DNA from 4 places in the Terrabacter lapilli genome. Region 3 is predicted to be linked to each of the others. Evidence: riboswitches for the same ligand, from Rfam matches in the RefSeq annotation. Region 3 holds a riboswitch; each other region holds the start of a gene.
What was found. Region 3 has a riboswitch for cyclic di-AMP ahead of ABD241_RS13255 (transglycosylase family protein). Riboswitches for the same ligand answer to the same signal wherever they lie in the genome.

Region 1 (4,153 bases), on a different contig from region 3:
GCGACCGGCACGACGACCGCCCACAGCACCTGCACGGCCCGGAACGCGCGCCGGCCGCGCGGCGAGGCGATGCGCCTCGACCAGTCCCACAGGAAGAACAGCGGCACGACGTTGTGCAGGTGCGTCAGTGCGAGGAAGTGGTATGCCGGGAAGGCCAACGACACGACAGCCGCGAGCGCCAGCAGGACCCACGCGGTCACCCGGCGGCGGCCGTCGAGACCGTGCTGTGCAGCGGCGGCGAGGATGGCGTAGCCGAGCACGATCTCCGCGAGCCGCGCCGGCCCGGGCGCCATCCCGGAGACGAGGCGGCTGACGGCCACCGCCGCGACGAGGGCCGCGAGCAGGTAGAGGAAGGGCGGCGTCAGCAGGGAGGAGAAGCGGCCCACGACGTAGCGGATCTCGAGGAGGTTGTGCAGGACCCCGAAGAGGATCAGCCCCACGACCGCGGTCGCCATCGGCGCCACCGTCGAGACCAGCAGGGACGCGGCGACGGCGGCGAGCATCAGCAGCGTCACGGTGCGGGACCGCAGCACCGGGCTCGCCTCGCTCGTCACCTCGCCTCCAGCCACCCGCCCATGCTTTCGTCGGCCCACCGGGGCGGCCACCCGAGTAACCCGATCGTTAGGGTCCTGTGGCGTGACCGAGACTCGGGGGGAGAGCCCGCGCGGGCGGGACGCCGGCCTGCGCGCGATCGCGCTGTCGGCATACGGCCCGACGCTGCTCGGCTCGATGGGTGCGGGCGCCGTCACCCCGATCGTCGCGGTCTCGGCGCGCGAGCTCGGCGCCTCCGTCGGGGTGGCCGCCCTCCTCGTCGCCATGATGGGCGTGGGCCAGCTCCTCGGGGACCTGCCCTCGGGAGCGCTCGCCGCGCGCATCGGGGAGCGGCGCGCCCTTCTCATCGCGGCCGTGGTCGAGGCGGCCGGCATGCTGATCGCGGCCCTCGCCGGCGGCCTCGTCATGCTCTTCGCCGGCGTGCTCGTGGTGGGACTGGCCGGTTCCCTCTTCGGGCTGGCCCGGCAGGCCTACCTCACCGAGGCCGTTCCCGTCGCGATGCGGGCCCGCGCCCTGTCGACGCTGGGCGGCGTCAACCGCATCGGCTCCTTCGTCGGCCCGTTCATCGGCTCGCTCGTCATCGTGCGCTGGGGCACCGACTCGGCGTATGCCGTCGGCGGTGTCGCCAGCCTGGCGGCGTTCGTCCTCGTCCTCCTCGCACCCGACATCACGGCCGAGGCGCACCGGGTCGTCGGCCGGGGAGCCCCCCGTAGCGTGGCCTCCGTGCTGCTGCAGCACCGGCACGTGCTCCTCACCCTCGGCACCGGCGCGATGTGCGTCGCCGGCGCGCGGGCGATCCGCGAGGCACTGATCCCGCTCTGGGCCGAGTCGGTCGGCTTCTCGCCGGCGCAGACCTCACTCGTCTTCGGCGTCGCCGGGGCCATCGACATGGCGCTCTTCTACCCCTCGGGCTGGCTCATGGACCGCTACGGCAGGGTCGCGGCTGCGGTCCCGAGCATGGTCGTGCTCGGGCTCGGCATGGCGCTGCTGCCGCTCGCCACCAGCCTGGTCGCGGTGACGGCGGCGGCGACGGTGCTCGGGGTGGGCAACGGGCTCGGTGCCGGGCTGATCATGACGCTCGGTGCCGACGCGTCGCCGGCCGAGGGCCGGGCCCAGTTCCTCGGTGGCTGGCGGCTCTGTGCCGACCTGGGAAGGGCGGCGGGTCCGCTGGCGTTGTCCGGGCTGAGCGCCGTCATGTCCCTCGGCGCCTCCGCAGTCGTCCTCGGTGCGGGCGCCCTGGTCGGGGCGGGCTGGCTGCGCGTCTGGGTGCCACGCCACGACCCCACCCGAGCACCAGCGACGGGCGGCCGGTGACGCGGGCGCTGACGCGGGCGCTGACGACGACGCGACTCTGAGAGGGTATGACCGTGACAGACCTGATCGACACCACCGAGATGTACCTCCGCACGATCTTCGAGCTGGAGGAGGAGGGCATCGTGCCCCTCCGCGCCCGCATCGCCGAGCGTCTCGGCCACTCGGGCCCCACGGTGTCGCAGACGGTGGCCCGGATGGAGCGCGACGGCCTCGTGGCCGTGTCGGGCGACCGCCATCTCGAGCTGTCCGACCGTGGCCGGCTGCTGGCCACCCGGGTCATGCGCAAGCACCGCCTCGCGGAGCGGCTGCTCGTCGACGTCATCGGCCTCGAGTGGGAGTACGCCCACGACGAGGCCTGCCGCTGGGAGCACGTCATGTCGGAGAAGGTCGAGCGCAAGATCCTCGGCCTGATCGGCGACGGCCTCGAGTCCCCCTACGGCAACCCCATCCCGGGGCTGGCCGAGCTCGGCGTGCAGCAGGGGGAGGACTTCCTCGCCGGCCTGCGGACCCTGGCGGCCGTCGTCGGTGACGCCCCGTCCGTGGTGACCATCCGCCGCATCGGCGAGCCCGTCCAGGTCGACCCCGAGGCGCTCGCGCTGCTGACCAGTGCCGGCGTCGTGCCCGGGGCCCGGGTCGAGGTGGTCCGCGAGGGCGGCAGGGTGCTCGCGGTCCGTGAGGGAGGCGAGCCCTCCGACGGCGTCTCGCTGCCCGACGACGTGGCGGTCCACGTCTTCTGCCAGGCCGCCTGAGGCCTTCTTTACGCGTCCGCGGACAAGCCTTTGACGTGCCGCAACCCGGACGTGACAAGAATGGGGGAGTTGGGTACGGTTGGCCCCACTTGCTCTCCCCGTCGAGCAGGTGCCACGGGTCGGACCGCCTAGTCCTGCCATCGACCCGGGGCTCGGCACGAACCGCATGGCAGGAGCGGGGGAACCACGTTCTCCGGGCGTCGTGAGACGTCCTCGGGGTGAAGCCTTCCGTGGACCGAACTCGGTCCGAGCGAAGGCCGGGCAGCTACCTCCAGCCCGAACCCGACAGCTCACCTCGCCGGCGTCGAGAGGTCTAACAGTGGCTCAGAACGTTCCCGGGCGCCACCGCGCCCCCGGTCGATTCAGCGCGATCTCAGAGCTGAAGACGATCGCCAAGGAGTCTGCTCAGCCCGCCGTCAAGGGCGCAGCCATCGTGGCTGCCTCGGGTGGTCTCGTGGCCTCGTTCGCCGGCACGGCGAACGCCGCCGACGGCTCGAGCAGCGTCGTCGCGGCTCCGGCCGCCGTCGGGCCCGCAGCCGGCACGCTGACGGCAGGCAACGCGCTGTCGGCCATCGGCTACGCCAACCCCGCACTGAAGCAGGCCACGTCCCAGCCGGTCGTCATCGAGGACATCGCGGTCAAGGCCCGACGCGCCCAGCAGAAGGCTGCCGAGGAGGCTGCGGCCAAGGCTGCCGCCGACCGCCAGGCCGCCGCTGAGCGCGCCTCGCGCTCGACGCAGCGCGCCGCCCTCAACCCGGTGCCCGCCCCGGCTCCCAGCGCCTCGGGCATCGTGGGCATCGCCCAGTCGCTCTTCGGCATCCCCTACGTCTACGGCGGCACCACCCCGTCCGGCTTCGACTGCTCGGGCTTCACGTCCTACGTCTACCGGCAGGCCGGCATCTCGATCCCGCGCACGGCCTCCGCGCAGCAGGCGGCGGCGACTCCCGTCAGCAGCCCGAGCCCCGGCGACCTCGTGTTCTTCGGCTCGCCCGCCTACCACGTGGGCATCTACGTCAGCCCGGGCCGCATGATCGACGCCCAGCGCCCCGGCACCGTGACCGGCAACCACTCCATCTGGACGACGCCCTCCGGCTACGGCCGCTTCTGAGCGACCCCTCTCGCGCCACGCCCTGTGCCCCCACCGACTCCGGTGGGGGCACATCGCATTCCCCGGCGGGTGCGACGGTCCGTGGTTGACTGACGTGATGACGACAGTCCAGCCTGCCGCCGAGTCCACGACCCACATCGAGCTCCACCTCTGGAGCGACCTGGTCTGCCCCTACTCGTGGGTGGCCAAGCGCCGCGTCGAGGCGGCCATCGCCGCCTTCGAGCGCCCGCACGACGTGATGCTGCGCCTGCGCTCCTTCGAGCTCGACCCCGACGTCCCGGTGGGCGGTGCGGTGCCCGTCCGTGAGCACCTGTCCATGCGCTACGGCGGCGGCGACGCGGGCACCGGCCGGCTGATGAACGCCAAGGCCAGCGAGGAGGCGCAGGCCGACGACCTCGTCTTCGACTGGGACCGTGCCGTGCGGGCCAAC
Region 2 (4,153 bases), on a different contig from region 3:
AGCCGGCGAAGGCGCGCACCTGCTGCCCGGGCACGGAGACGCGCACCCGGAAGAGCGCACCGGCCTGGGGCTCCGGGTCGTCGAGGTTCTCGCGCGAGGTCGTGACGTAGAGGTCGCGCAGGTCCTCGCCGCCGAAGGTGCACGCCGTGACGAGCCGCACCGGCAGCACGACCTCGGCGAGCACGTCACCCCAAGGGGAGTAGCAGCGGACCCGGCTCGCGCCGTTGAGGGCGACCCACACGTTGCCTGCGCTGTCGACGGTCAGCCCGTCGGGACTGCCGACGGCGTGACCGACGAAGGGACGCCGGTTCGCCAGCTCGCCGCCGACCACGTCGAAGACGTCGGTGCGGCCCGTGGGGGTGTCGTCGTAGTACGCCAGGCGGTGGTCCGGCGAGAGGTCGATGCCGTTGGAGATCGTCACGTCGGGCAGGACCACGGTGACCTCGCCGGCGGAGTCGACGCGGTAGAGCGTGGCGCTGCCCGGGACGCGGTCGTAGCCCATCGTCCCCGCCCAGAGGCGGCCCTCGCTGTCGACACCGCCCTCGTTCATCCGGACCGACGGGTCGTCCCAGAGGTCGAACCACGGCGTGGGTATGCCGTCCGGCTCGTCGGCGCGCGCCAGCCCGCGCTCGGTCGCGACCACCCAGCCGCCGTTGGTGCGCGGCCGCACGAACGCCGCGACGTCGCCGACGTGCATGCGGTCGACGGACCCGTCGGGGCGCAGGGACATCACGTCACCGGCGAGCATGTCGACCCAGCGCAGGCCGCCCCACGACGGCGACCACACCGGCCCCTCGCCGTGGTAGCAGAGGGCATCGGTGACCTGCTCGAGCTCTCCGGTGACGATGCCGGGCACCTGTCTCATCAGTCCCACCAGACCCCGACGTAGTGGTGGCCGTCCGGCACGGCCGGCGCGTCGACCAGCCACTCCGCACCGGCCGCCGGCCCGCCGCTCGGCTCGGTGTCGGCGGCGGCCGTGAGCGCGTCGACCTCCTCCGGCTGGAGCGTCGTGATGACGGCGACCCCACTGGCGTAGGGCCATTCGTCATCGGGGAACTCGGCGAACTCCAGCACGTCCAGCTCGACCCGCACGTCGTCGACCTCGGGGTGGTCACGCAGCTCGAAGAGGACCGTGCGCACCGTCTCGAGGGTCAGGTCGTCCGGCCGGTTGGGGGCGATGCACCACTCGCAGTCGTTGCCGTCGAAGAACTGCTCGAGGGTCACAGCCACCTGGGCCCTGGCTCCCCCGCGTTCGCGGACGTGGTCGATCAAGGCGGTCTGCTTGGCGAGATCCATGACGGTCGGAGGCCCCCGGGGTCGCGGTCATTGCACGGTCGCGGCGTCGGCTACACTGACGCCGCGTGCCGCCTTGCACGTACCCCTCATGGGGGTCCGGTCGGCGGCCCGGCGAGCGTAGCTCAATGGTAGAGCGCCAGCTTCCCAAGCTGGATACGCGGGTTCGATTCCCGTCGCTCGCTCACATCACACCTGGTGGAACACGAAGCCGCAGGCCCTCAGCAGGGTCTGCGGCTTCGTCGTTCGTGAGCGACGTGGGTGTGCGTCGTCAGCGGACGCGACCGGCGACCCAGGCGCTGGTCCAGAGCGTCGAGAGCTGGACCCGCTGGCCGGGACGCGGCGCGTGCCAGACCTTGCCGTAGCCGGCGTAGACGCCGACGTGGTAGGCCCACCCGTTCGACATGAAGAAGATCAGGTCACCGGGGAGGACGTAGGACTTGGAGATCGGGATGGTCGCGAGGCGCTGGGCGTTGGCGGTTCGCGGCAGGTAGCGGTGCAGCCGCGTGCTGTAGACGTAGTAGACGAGGCCGGAGCAGTCGAAGTACGTGGGCCCGGCAGAGCCCCAGCGGTACCACTTGCCGACCTGCGCGGCCGTCAGCCAGAGGCCCTGGAGGCGCACGGGAGCCGCGTAGACCGGCCTGGTGCCCAGCGTGACGGCGGATGCGGAGCCGGCTCCCGGCGGGGAGCCCTTGGAGCCGGTCGAGCCGGTCGAGCCGGTCGAGCTGGTCGGGCTCGTCGAGGCGGCGGTGCCGGACACAGGAGCGCCGCCCAGTCCGAGGAGCAGGGCGGCGGCGAGCAGGGGTGTCAGGGCGAGCGATCGGAGTCGTCGGGGACTGCGTTCAGGGCGTGCAGGGGTAGTGGCGGACATGGTCGGGTTCCTTCCCACGCCTTCGAGATGAGCTGTCGGGTTCGGGCGGAGGTAGCCCGGCCGCGCATGGCGGCTTCACCCCGAGGACCGGTCCTTGCCGGCCCGGAAGTGGGTCTCCCGATCCTGTCCACGTGATGCACGACTGCCCCGACGGCGGACAGGACTCGGCGTGCCGCGGGCCGGCCGGGGAGGACCCCGGCCGATGAGCACTTCGACGGTGGCAGAGCCGGCGCCCGATCCATAGATCGTCGTCAGATATCGGCAGATGTTGCCGGGACAAACAGTGCCCAACCCGGGCAGCCCTCGGCCGCTTGCGTCGCGAACGGCATACGCGTAGCCGACAGACGCACCGAAAAAGGGGTGGACCCGACCCCTCCGCAGCCCGCAGGATGGACGCCGCCGCGCGCAGGGCGCGGCGAGCTCGTCAGCGTGGTGGGCCCGGGAACGGGTCCGGAGAGGGTGGTGGCCGCCATGGCCCGCAGAGCGACAGGCAGCGCGACCCACCACCACCCCGGCTGACCGGCCATCCGGTCATGCCCTGAACCGATGAGGAGCACGACCGTGAAACCCCTGACAGAGCAAGAGATCCGCGCGTCCTTCGTGAACGCCAGCCGGCGTGAGGCGAAGCACGCGAGCCTGCCCGACCTCGAGCGGCTCGGTGACCGCTGGGAGACGCTCGACTACCTCGGCTGGACCGACCGGAGCAACGCACAACGTGCGTATGCCGTCGTGCCCGTCGACGACGAGCCCGTCGGCTTCCTCCTGCGGGCCTCCGAGCGGACTCGGAAGGCCAGCGCCATGTGCGCCTGGTGCGAGGACGTCGTGGCGACGAGCGACGTCGCCCTCTTCACGGCCCGGCGCGCCGGCGCGGCGGGTCGGGAGGGCAACAGCCTCGGCACGCTCGTGCACACCGACTTCAGCTGCTCCGCGCACGCCCGGCGGCTGCCGAGCAGCATGGAGGGCGGCCTCGACCCGGTGGCGCTCGTGGAGCGCCGGGTCGAGGAGCTGCGGGCCCGCTCGTCGGCCTTCGCCCGCCGGGTCCGCGACGGGTCGTAGGCGCTGGCCTGCGGGCGGGTCGGGTTTGGCGGGCGGCCCGGCTGTTGCTACGGTAGGCGACGCCTCGCAGGCGTAGTTCAGTAGCAGAACAGCCTTCTTCCAGAAGGAAGACGTACGTGCAATTCGTGCCGCCTGCTCCAGTCGAAGGGCCCGGTCACCGACCGGGCCCTTTCGCTTGCACGCGCTCGCCTGTGCCGTGTCTGAGACCCCTTGCGTTCGTTACTGGTGGGTAGCATCATGAAGGTAACCGGCCAGTAACTTCGCGCGCCCGCCGGCGACGGCGCGGACGCACGACGAGCGACAGAACGCGGAGGGTCCCCCGAATGGGCCACTACAAGAGCAACGTGCGCGACCTCGAGTTCAACCTCTTCGAGGTCTTCGACCGCCAGGAGGTCCTGGGGCAGGGCATCTACGCCGACGTCGACGTCGACGCCGCGAAGGACATCCTGCACGAGGTCTCGCGCCTCGCCGAGAACGAGCTGGCCGACAGCCTCCTCGACAGCGACCGCCACCCACCCGTCTACGACGCGGCCACCCAGACCGTGACGATGCCCGAGTCGTTCAAGCGCTCGTTCAAGGCCTACGTCGACGGCGACTGGGGCAACCTCGACGTGCCCGCCGAGCTCGGGGGCATGGTCGTCCCCGCGTCGCTGCGCTGGTCCGTCGCCGAGATGGTCTGCGGCGCCAACCCGGCCGTCCACATGTTCACGGCGAGTTACTCCTTCGCCAACCTGCTCTGGCACCTCGGCAACGACGACCAGAAGAAGCTGGCCAAGCACATCGTCGACAAGGCCTGGCACACGACGATGGTCCTCACCGAGCCCGACGCGGGCTCCGACGTCGGCGCCGGCCGCACCAAGGCCGTCCAGCAGCCCGACGGCACGTGGCACATCACCGGAGTCAAGCGCTTCATCACCTCCGCCGAGAGCGACC
Region 3 (4,153 bases):
AGGTCATGGTCGCGCGCGCGGGCGGGGCGCAGCTCGTGGTCGGCGTGGTCACAGGCGGCGGCGACCTGCGCCTCGGCCGCTTCGAGGGCAGCACGCTGCACGGTTGGACGACCGAGGCAACCGGAGTTGCGACGACGCCGTCGCTGGTGGCGTACCCAGGAGGCCTGGACGGGGTCCTGGCCTATCGCGGCACCGACGGGGTGGTTCGGATCCGGACGCTCCCGCTCACCGCCGACGGCAGGAGCGGTCCGTGGCGCGAGCTGCCCGCGGGCACGGTCGGAGCGCCATCAGTGGCCATCACGAAATCCGGCCGGGTCATGGTCGTGTCGCGTGGCTCCTCCTCGGCCGTCATGGGTGCCCTCGAGACCGCCGCCTTCTCGGGCCAGTGGGGCTCGTGGACCGCTGCCCACGGAGTTGACCCGCAGTCACCGACGGACCCCGCCGTATCTGATCTCTTCAGATACGCCGGCGATCTCGAGAGCTGGGTGCCCGTCAGCGGCGGCACCTCACAGAACGGCCAGACGCATGTCCTCTGGGCGCCTTCGTCGCCGTACTTCGGCTGAGACCCACCTCAGAGCGGCGGACGAGTAGTCGTCCGCCGCTGAGGGCCTCGTCGGTCGGTGCCCTCTCCCTCAGCCAAGGAGCGTCGCGGAAGTAGGTCAGCGGCTCGCCCTCATCAGGCTCGACGGACCCAGGACAGTGGACGGGTTCGCCCCAGCCGGGCGGGAAGGGGAGCTTCAGGCATGTTTGTGCCGGTCAGAGAGCTGGCGAGGGGACTCGAACCCCTAACCACCTGTTTACAAGACAGGTGCGCTACCGATTGCGCCACGCCAGCGGGCCCGCGGCACAGCCCCGGGACGGGCGAAAGCGTAACCGAGCGCGGCGGCATACGCCCAAACGATCGCCCCACCCGAGCGTGGGGCCGAGGGAGGGCCGGACGCAGAAGGACGGCCCCGCGCAACCCAGGGGTTGGTCGCGCGAGGCCGTCCGGCTCAGTTCTACCAGTAACTCAGGGCAGGCGCAGAACCTGGCCGACGAAGATGAGGTTCGGGTTGGTGACCCGGGCCCCGTTCGCCTTCCAGAGGGCCTTCCACCCACCGGCCACGTGGTAGCGCTGGGCGAGCTCGCCCAGGGTGTCGCCGCTGCGAACGGTGATCGACGGGCCGGTCGCCGTGTTCCGGGCCGTGTTCCTCACCGTGGAGGTGCCGGCGTACGACTTCTTCTTGCTGACCGACTTCTTCGTGACCGTCGACTTCGTGGTCAGCGGGGCACGCTGCGTGGAACGCGAAGCGGTGATGTTGCTGGAGGTGGCGCCCCCGTTGGAGCGGCTCAGGCCGGCACGCACCGAGCAGACGGGCCAGGCGCCGGGGCCCTGCACGGCGAGGACGCGCTGCGCGACGGCGATCTGCGCCTCACGCGAGGCGTAGTCGGCGCGCGATGCGTAGGCGCCGCCGCCGAAGCCGAGCCAGGTGCTCTTCGTGAACTGCAGGCCGCCGTAGAAGCCGTTGCCGGTGTTGATGGCCCAGTTGCCGCCGGACTCGCACGCGGCGACCGCGTCCCAGACCGAGGATGCCTTGGCCGAACCCGCCGTGGCGAGGCCGCCGACGATGGTGGCCGCTCCGGCGATGCCGACTCCCGCAAGGCGCTGCTTCACAGAGATCTTCTTCGCCGCAGCATGTTTGGACAGGTACTGCATTGGTGGTGTTCCTTCCTGACGTGCGCCTGCGGGGTTAGCTGTCGGGTTGGGGCGTCAGGTGCCCTGTCGCGGAAGCGACTTCACCCCCAGGCCAGATGTCGTGCTCGTGCGTCGTTGCACGGGAACTCTCTGGCCACACTGGGTCCCCCGTCCTCGCCCGGCCCACCGGTGTGGGCTACATCCCTGGCTGGCGAGGCTCGGCGCGCTCAGGGATCGGATTCTTTGGGTGTCCATGTGAAGTTGTGGAGAGCGCACGGGTGGAGCCGGACGCGACGAAGCGGAGCAGGGACACATGTCGATTCCCCCATCCGGCCCGAAGGCCGGGGTGCCGCCGAGCACTGACGGTACGTGACGTTTCAACGCCGCACAACCCACGTCGAGACAATTTCGTGATCTGTTCGTGGCCCACAGTTGGGCAGCCGTGCGCTACACGCGCACACGAACCGCATGGTGTCCCCACGGCGGGCACACAGACGCCGTATGCGTCGGGCGCGGTCCCACGCGGTCGCGTCGGACCCACCGTGCGCCCTTGCAGGCTCAGCTGCGCGAGCCGGTCAGCGGCCGAACGGGCTGGCGCCGAACGGGTTCCACGAGAAGCTGGCGCCGTGCCTGAGCGCGACCAGCGCCGCGACGGCACCGAAGACGATGAGGACGCCCGAAACCACCTGCACCGCAAGGCCGGCCGGCACCAGTCGGCGGGCCATGGAGCGCGAGCCACGACGCAGCGAGGCACCGCCGGGGCCCCACCACAGCATGAGCAGGCCGATGGCGCCCCCGACGGCCAGCGTTGCGGGAGAGCCGGGCCCGAGGTCGGTCCCCTGGGTTCCGGCCAGCATCAAGGCCGTTGCGAAGACGCCGGCGAGCGCGACCGCGACCGGTAGGAGCAGCCCCACCACGGTGGCGACGGCTCCGACGACGAGGTGCCAGGGGCTGGAGACCACGGCGAAGGGCACGTCGCTGCGCCGACGCCCGAAGTCGTAGCGCCGGAGCACCAGCGCGGTCACCGAACGGTCGGTCGCTCGCGCCACGGCGGACAGGACCGCGATCGTCACGAGGGCCATGCCGGGCCACGCCATGAGGGCACCGACCCAGGCGACCGCTGCGGCTGCGAGCAGGCCGGTGCGCATGGGCATCCCGATCCGCGGGTCGCCCTCGCGCTGGACGGGCTCGTGGTCCTCCCAGTCCTCCTCGTCGTCCCACTGCCCCGGCTCGTCGGGGAGGTCGTCCCAGCCCCGGTCGCGGGCCGGTGGCGCGGGCGGGGGCACCCGCGGCCGCGAGGTGGGCGGCGCCCACCGCGCCGACTCGGGCGGCAGCGACGGGGCGACCCGGTCGATGGCCGGCTGGACGGCGGTGCGAGCCACCGGTGGCAGGACGGCGGTGCCGACCCCTTCGACGACCTGGGTCTCCCCCGGCGTGGCGGCGCCGCGGCCGTCGTCCCACAGCCCGCCCCGGGGCGTGGGGACGGTGGCGGCCTGTCCAGCGGCATAGAGCTCGAGGGCGGCGATGACCTCGTCGGCGTGCGGGCGCCGGCGCGGGTCCGGCGAGAGGGAGGCTCGCAGCAGCGGCACCAGGCGCGGGTCGACGCCGTCGAGGTCGACCGCCCCGGCACGGACCCGGGCCAGGACGGCGTCCATGCGGCCGCGCCCGAACGGCGGGCGGCCGGACGCGGCATACGTGATCGTCGCCGCCCAGCCCCACCAGTCGGTGGCGTCGGTGATGGCCGCGCCCTCGACGAGCTCGGGCGAGAGGTAGCCGGGGGTCCCCATGACAAGGCCCCCCACGGTGTGGCGCACGTCGTCCTGCAGGTGGGCGATGCCGAAGTCGATGAGCACCGGGTCGCCGTCCTCGAGCAGGACGTTGCCCGGCTTGATGTCGCGGTGCACGACCCCGCAGGCGTGGATGGAGCGAATGGCCTCGGCCACGCCGCACGCCAGACGCAGCAGGTCGGCGGGCGCGAGGGCGCCGTGCTCCTCGACCACCTCGTCGAGGGCGGGCCCCGGGACGTAGCGGGTCACGATGTAGGGGCGCGGCGCCATGACGTCGGCGTCGATGACGGTCGCGACCCGGGCGTCGCGGATGCGAGAGAGCGTGTCGACCTCGCGGGCCAGGCGCTGGCGGGCATCGGCGTCGTGGGCCACGTGCGAGCGCAGCACCTTGATCGCGACGGCACGTCCCCTCGGGTCGAGGGCCAGGTGGACCACGCCCATCCCGCCCTCGCCGATCTCCTCGATGAGGCGGTAGGGCCCGATGCGCTGCGCTGCCGCCGGCCGCTGGACCGCTGCGCCCCCTGCCGTGGGCAGCGCGCCGGTGCGGGTGCCGGGCCGGGGGCTCGGCACCCGCGCGGTCCGGTCGTACGCAGTCATGTCCCTACGGTATGCGACCGCGGCGCCGTGGCCGGGACACACCCACAGCGCGCCCCGAAGTCTCCCGCTTTGCCCGCGTCGCGGAAGCCATGGT
Region 4 (4,153 bases), 640 kb from region 3:
TCGGGGCGACGCTCTCGAGGCCGCCCTTGTTGTCGGGGTGCGCGATGCGGCCGGCGTGCATGAGCTGCACGACGACGTGCCCGCCGCCCTGGTGCACGGCGTCGGCGACGAGGCGCCAGCCGGCGACCTGCTCGTCGGAGTGGATGCCGGGGGTGTCGAGGTAGCCCTGTCCGACGGCGCTGGGCTGGGTGCCCTCGGTGATGATGAGACCGGCGCTCGCGCGCTGGCCGTAGTACTCGGCGTTGAGCTCGGTCGGTGCCTGGCCCTCGCCGGCGCGGTTGCGCGTCAGCGGTGCCATGACGAAGCGCTGGGGGAGGTCCCAGCGGCCGATGCGGATGCTCTCGAAAGCCGTGCTCACAGGCCTGCTCCTCAAGGTGGGGGACTGTCGGATCCGTCGAGGCCCACCCGTTCGGTGGAGCCTTCAACTACCTAGGCGACAAGGAGCAGGGCCGGCCGATCATTCCCGTTTGCCCGCAGTGTGGGCCATGTCGCAGGAAGCGTCCGATGGACATGCAGAAGGGGAGGGCGCCCGAAGGCACCCTCCCCTTGCCGACAGCCGCGTCAGCGAGCTGCTCGGCTCACGGTGCGTAGATGAACGACATGCCGCCGCTCAGGGTGACCGTGCGCGTGTCGTAGTTGTACGGGCCGGCGGTGGCGTTCATCTCGATGATCGTCACCTGGTTGCCGTTGACGGCCGTGACCCAGCCGACGTGGCCGACGCTCGAGGAGCCGGCGACACCGGGCTGCATCACGATGATCGAACGCGTACGCGGGGTGCTGCTCACGGTGTAGCCCGCGGAGCGCGCGCCCGAGGCCCAGGCCATCGCGTTGCCGGTCCAGCCGCCGGGGTAGTAGCCCTCGGACTGGTACCACTGGTTGAGGGCGCCCCACGTGCACTGGCCGGCGGTGGCCCAGTTGTGGGAGGCCCGCATGCCGGCCGAGGCGCCGGGGGTGTAGCCGTTGCTGCCCGACTTCGTGGTCGAGGTGCTGTTGGTCAGCGTGCTCCGGGTCAGGTCGCGCGAGGCGCGCTGGGCAGCGGCCTGGCGCTCGGCGGCAGCCTTGGCAGCGGCAGCCTTGGCGGCCGCAGCCTGCGCGGCGGCGCGCTGCGCCTGCAGCTGCACGTCCTGGATGACCTGCGGCTTCGACGTGGCCACGCGCTGGGCGGTGGCCTGCTGCGCTGCCGGCGCGAAGCCGATCTTGGACAGGGCCGTCGAGGCGGCCGGGGCGGCGGCGGCGGCCGGGCCGACGGCGGCCGGAGCGCCCTGCGGGGCGACGGCCGCGTTGGCGCCGGCGGCCTTGGCCGCGGCCGGGGACAGGGAGTCGGCGCTCGCGGGGTTGGCGAACCCGGCGACGAGGCCGCCGGTGGCGGCCACGAGGGCGCCTGCCTTCAGGGCCGGCTGGGCCGACTCGCGGGCGAGGAGCTTGAGCTCGCTCAGGGGGTTGTGGCGTCCGGGCGCGCGGTGGCGCCCACGGGTGGTGTCGTTGATCACGGCTGTGCCTCTCCGCGCCTACGAAGTTAGCTGTCGGGTTCGGGCGGAAAGGTGCCCGGTCACGGACCCGACGGACGAGACTTCGTCGCGCGGGGGCCGTGGCTTAACCCCAAGGACGTCCGGAGTCGTTGCGCCGGACGCCCGGAGAAACGTGTGGTTCCTCCGCTCCTGTCACAAGGTTTGGTTCTTCTCGCAAGGTGGTGACAGGACTAGGCGGTCCACCACGCGAGAGCCCGACCTGTTGGACGGACCACCGAAGACTAGATGAGTCGAAAGGTAAAAGTCACGCCGCGGTAACGGAGCCGCGCCGCTTCTGTCGCCGTATGTCCGTGTTTTCGGCTCGAATGAGCGCCCAACGGGCAAAAGGTGAGACGCAGATCACACCGGAGTCGCGCCCACCAGGTGGAGGCCGCGGGTAGCCGGGCCCGTCCGGACGTCAGCTCTTGGGGCTCTCGGACACGTCGGCGCGGCGGGCGAGGCACAGCCGGGCGATCTCACCGACCAGCTCGAGGGGGACCGGCCGGCTGACCGGGAAGCGCACGGTGTCCTTCGCGCGCCGGTAGGGCGCGATGGCCTCCTCGAACTCCGGGCTCCCGGTCGGCACCGGGTAGAGGCCCACGTGGTTCTTCCAGCCGGCGTAGTAGACGAGCGGCTTGCCGTCGACCGTGAAGGTGGCCATGCCGTAGCTGATCTTCTCGGCAGCGTGCGGCGCGACCTTCTTGATGGCCCGTCTCACCCCGGCAAGCTGCGCCCGCGTCTCCTCCGGGTAGGACGCGATGTAGTCATCGACTGACGCAAATCTAGGGGCCAATCCTGGTCCTCACTTCGGTGTCGGACCGGTCATGGAGGGGATACTCCCGACTGTATTGCGCGAAACGGACCTCCGCAAAAGCAAGGTCACCCCGTGGAAGGGGTGCTGCGCCCGTGCGCGTGCGGCCGCTCAGACCTCGACCCACTCCTCGCCGGCGAGCACCCGACCGACGGCGCCGACGCTCGCTCGGCCGAGCAGCGTCGCGGCGGTGAAGTCGGCGGCCAGCCCGTCGAAGACCTCGTGCCGGCGCAGCATCGCGTGCTTGCCGCCCGTCACGGTGACGTAGCCGACGTGGTCGGCCGTCCGGGCGAGGTCGCGTGCGACCGACGCGGAGTTGCGCGGCCGGGCCACCCGGTCCTCGTCGCCGTGGACGATGAGCACGTTGCGGCCCGAGAGGTTCGTGCGTTGTCCTTCGTCGGGGTAGACCCACGGGTTGAGCGCGACGGCGCTGACGACCGGGTGCTCGCGCGCGGCGAGCAGCGCGGCCCGACCGCCGAGCGAGTGCCCGACGAGCGTGACGGGCAGCCCGGGCCCGAACCGCTCGGCGACCTGGCCCAGCGCCCAGTGGACGTCGTCGACGGGGGTGTGGGTCGCGTCCCAGCCCCGGGTCGAGTTGAGCAGGCGCAGCACGGCGACCTCACCGTTGACGGCGCGGGCGATGCGTGCGGCGATCGGCACCATCCGCAGCACCGAGAGCTGGGTCGGGCTCACGCGCGCCGTGCCGCGTCGGGCCGCGCCGCCGTGGAGCACGAGGGCGATGCCCTGCGGCGCCTCGGGTGCAGCCGTGTCGAGTAGGCGGGCGTGCGTCACCTCGTGCTCCGTCTCTGTCGCAGGGTCGAGGGCGTATGCCGGGAGCTGCCAGCCAGCGCGCGGGCCGGGTCGCGTGGGTGCTCGGGTCGCGTGCTCACTCGCGGGGTTCGGAGCCGCGGCGCCGTCGGCTTGGTCGGGTCGGCATCAGGGCCGCAGGAGGACCTTGATGGCGCGGCGCTCGTCCATGGCCTTGTAGCCCTCGGCGACCTCGTCGAGCGGGAGCGTCAGGTCGAAGACCTTGCCGGGGTCGATGCGGCGGTCGAGGACGCGGCCCAGCAGGTCGGGCAGGTAGGTGCGGACGGGCGCCATGCCACCGGCGAGGCCGACGTTGCGCACGAACATCTGACGGACGGGCAGCTCGACACCGTGCGGGGCGCCGACGAAGCCGACGCTCGAGCCGGGGCGGGCGATGCGGAAGGCCGTCTTCATCGACTGGTCGGTGCCGACGCACTCGAGCACCGAGTCGGCGCCGACGCCGCCGGTCAGCTCGAGGATGGCCTCGACACCGGCGTCGTCGCGCTCGGCCACGACGTCGGTGGCACCGAACTCGCGGGCCAGCTGCTGGCGCGGCTCGTGGCGCGACATCGCGACGATGCGCTCGGCGCCGAGCTCCTTGGCGGCGATGACGCCGCACAGGCCGACCGCGCCGTCGCCGATGACGACGGCGGTGCCGCCGGGGCTCACGCGCGAGGAGACGGCGGCGTGCCAGCCCGTGGCCATGACGTCGGCGAGGGTCAGCAGGGACGGGATGAGCGCGTCGTCGGGCATGCCGTCGGTCTTGACGAGGCTGCCGTCGGCCTGGTTGACGCGGACGAGCTCGGCCTGGCCGCTCTCGGTCCAGCCCTGGTGGTCGCAGACCGAGGTCATGCCGGCCCGGCAGTGCGGGCACGTGTTGTCGCAGTGGACGAACGGGATGACGACGAAGTCGCCCTTGCGGAAGTCGCGCACGTCGGCGCCGGTCTCCTGGACGACACCGACCGCCTCGTGGCCGATGGTCGAGCCGGCGGTGATCGGGTTGGCGCCCCGGTAGGGCCACAGGTCC

Region 1: it holds a riboswitch for cyclic di-AMP, as region 3 does, so the genes downstream of both, ABD241_RS20210 (C40 family peptidase) here and ABD241_RS13255 (transglycosylase family protein) in region 3, are expected to answer to the same signal.
Region 2: it holds a riboswitch for cyclic di-AMP, as region 3 does, so the genes downstream of both, ABD241_RS18095 (C40 family peptidase) here and ABD241_RS13255 (transglycosylase family protein) in region 3, are expected to answer to the same signal.
Region 4: it holds a riboswitch for cyclic di-AMP, as region 3 does, so the genes downstream of both, ABD241_RS10155 (CHAP domain-containing protein) here and ABD241_RS13255 (transglycosylase family protein) in region 3, are expected to answer to the same signal.

The regions. Positions count from the first base shown of each region.
Region 1 covers NZ_BAAAPU010000012.1:61,366-65,518, reverse strand. The annotation lists gene ABD241_RS20225 (hypothetical protein) at 1-569, opposite strand, end outside; gene ABD241_RS20220 (MFS transporter) at 637-1,866, shown strand; gene ABD241_RS20215 (iron-dependent transcriptional repressor DtxR) at 1,920-2,615, shown strand; cyclic di-AMP (ydaO/yuaA leader) riboswitch at 2,766-2,931, shown strand; gene ABD241_RS20210 (C40 family peptidase) at 2,935-3,723, shown strand; gene ABD241_RS20205 (DsbA family oxidoreductase) at 3,821-4,153, shown strand, end outside.
Region 2 covers NZ_BAAAPU010000011.1:116,314-120,466, reverse strand. The annotation lists gene ABD241_RS18110 (SMP-30/gluconolactonase/LRE family protein) at 1-865, opposite strand, end outside; gene ABD241_RS18105 (hypothetical protein) at 865-1,272, opposite strand; tRNA gene ABD241_RS18100 (tRNA-Gly) at 1,408-1,478, shown strand; gene ABD241_RS18095 (C40 family peptidase) at 1,565-2,164, opposite strand; cyclic di-AMP (ydaO/yuaA leader) riboswitch at 2,172-2,334, opposite strand; gene ABD241_RS18090 (FBP domain-containing protein) at 2,726-3,220, shown strand; tRNA gene ABD241_RS18085 (tRNA-Gly) at 3,287-3,360, shown strand; gene ABD241_RS18080 (acyl-CoA dehydrogenase) at 3,544-4,153, shown strand, end outside.
Region 3 covers NZ_BAAAPU010000007.1:1,126,255-1,130,407, reverse strand. The annotation lists gene ABD241_RS13265 (tachylectin-related carbohydrate-binding protein) at 1-563, shown strand, start outside; tRNA gene ABD241_RS13260 (tRNA-Thr) at 763-835, opposite strand; gene ABD241_RS13255 (transglycosylase family protein) at 1,010-1,654, opposite strand; cyclic di-AMP (ydaO/yuaA leader) riboswitch at 1,705-1,877, opposite strand; gene ABD241_RS13250 (serine/threonine-protein kinase) at 2,251-4,059, opposite strand.
Region 4 covers NZ_BAAAPU010000007.1:484,849-489,001, forward strand. The annotation lists gene ABD241_RS10150 (alkene reductase) at 1-358, opposite strand, end outside; gene ABD241_RS10155 (CHAP domain-containing protein) at 579-1,490, opposite strand; cyclic di-AMP (ydaO/yuaA leader) riboswitch at 1,494-1,686, opposite strand; gene ABD241_RS10160 (iron chaperone) at 1,927-2,301, opposite strand; gene ABD241_RS10165 (alpha/beta hydrolase) at 2,431-3,111, opposite strand; gene ABD241_RS10170 (zinc-dependent alcohol dehydrogenase family protein) at 3,256-4,153, opposite strand, start outside.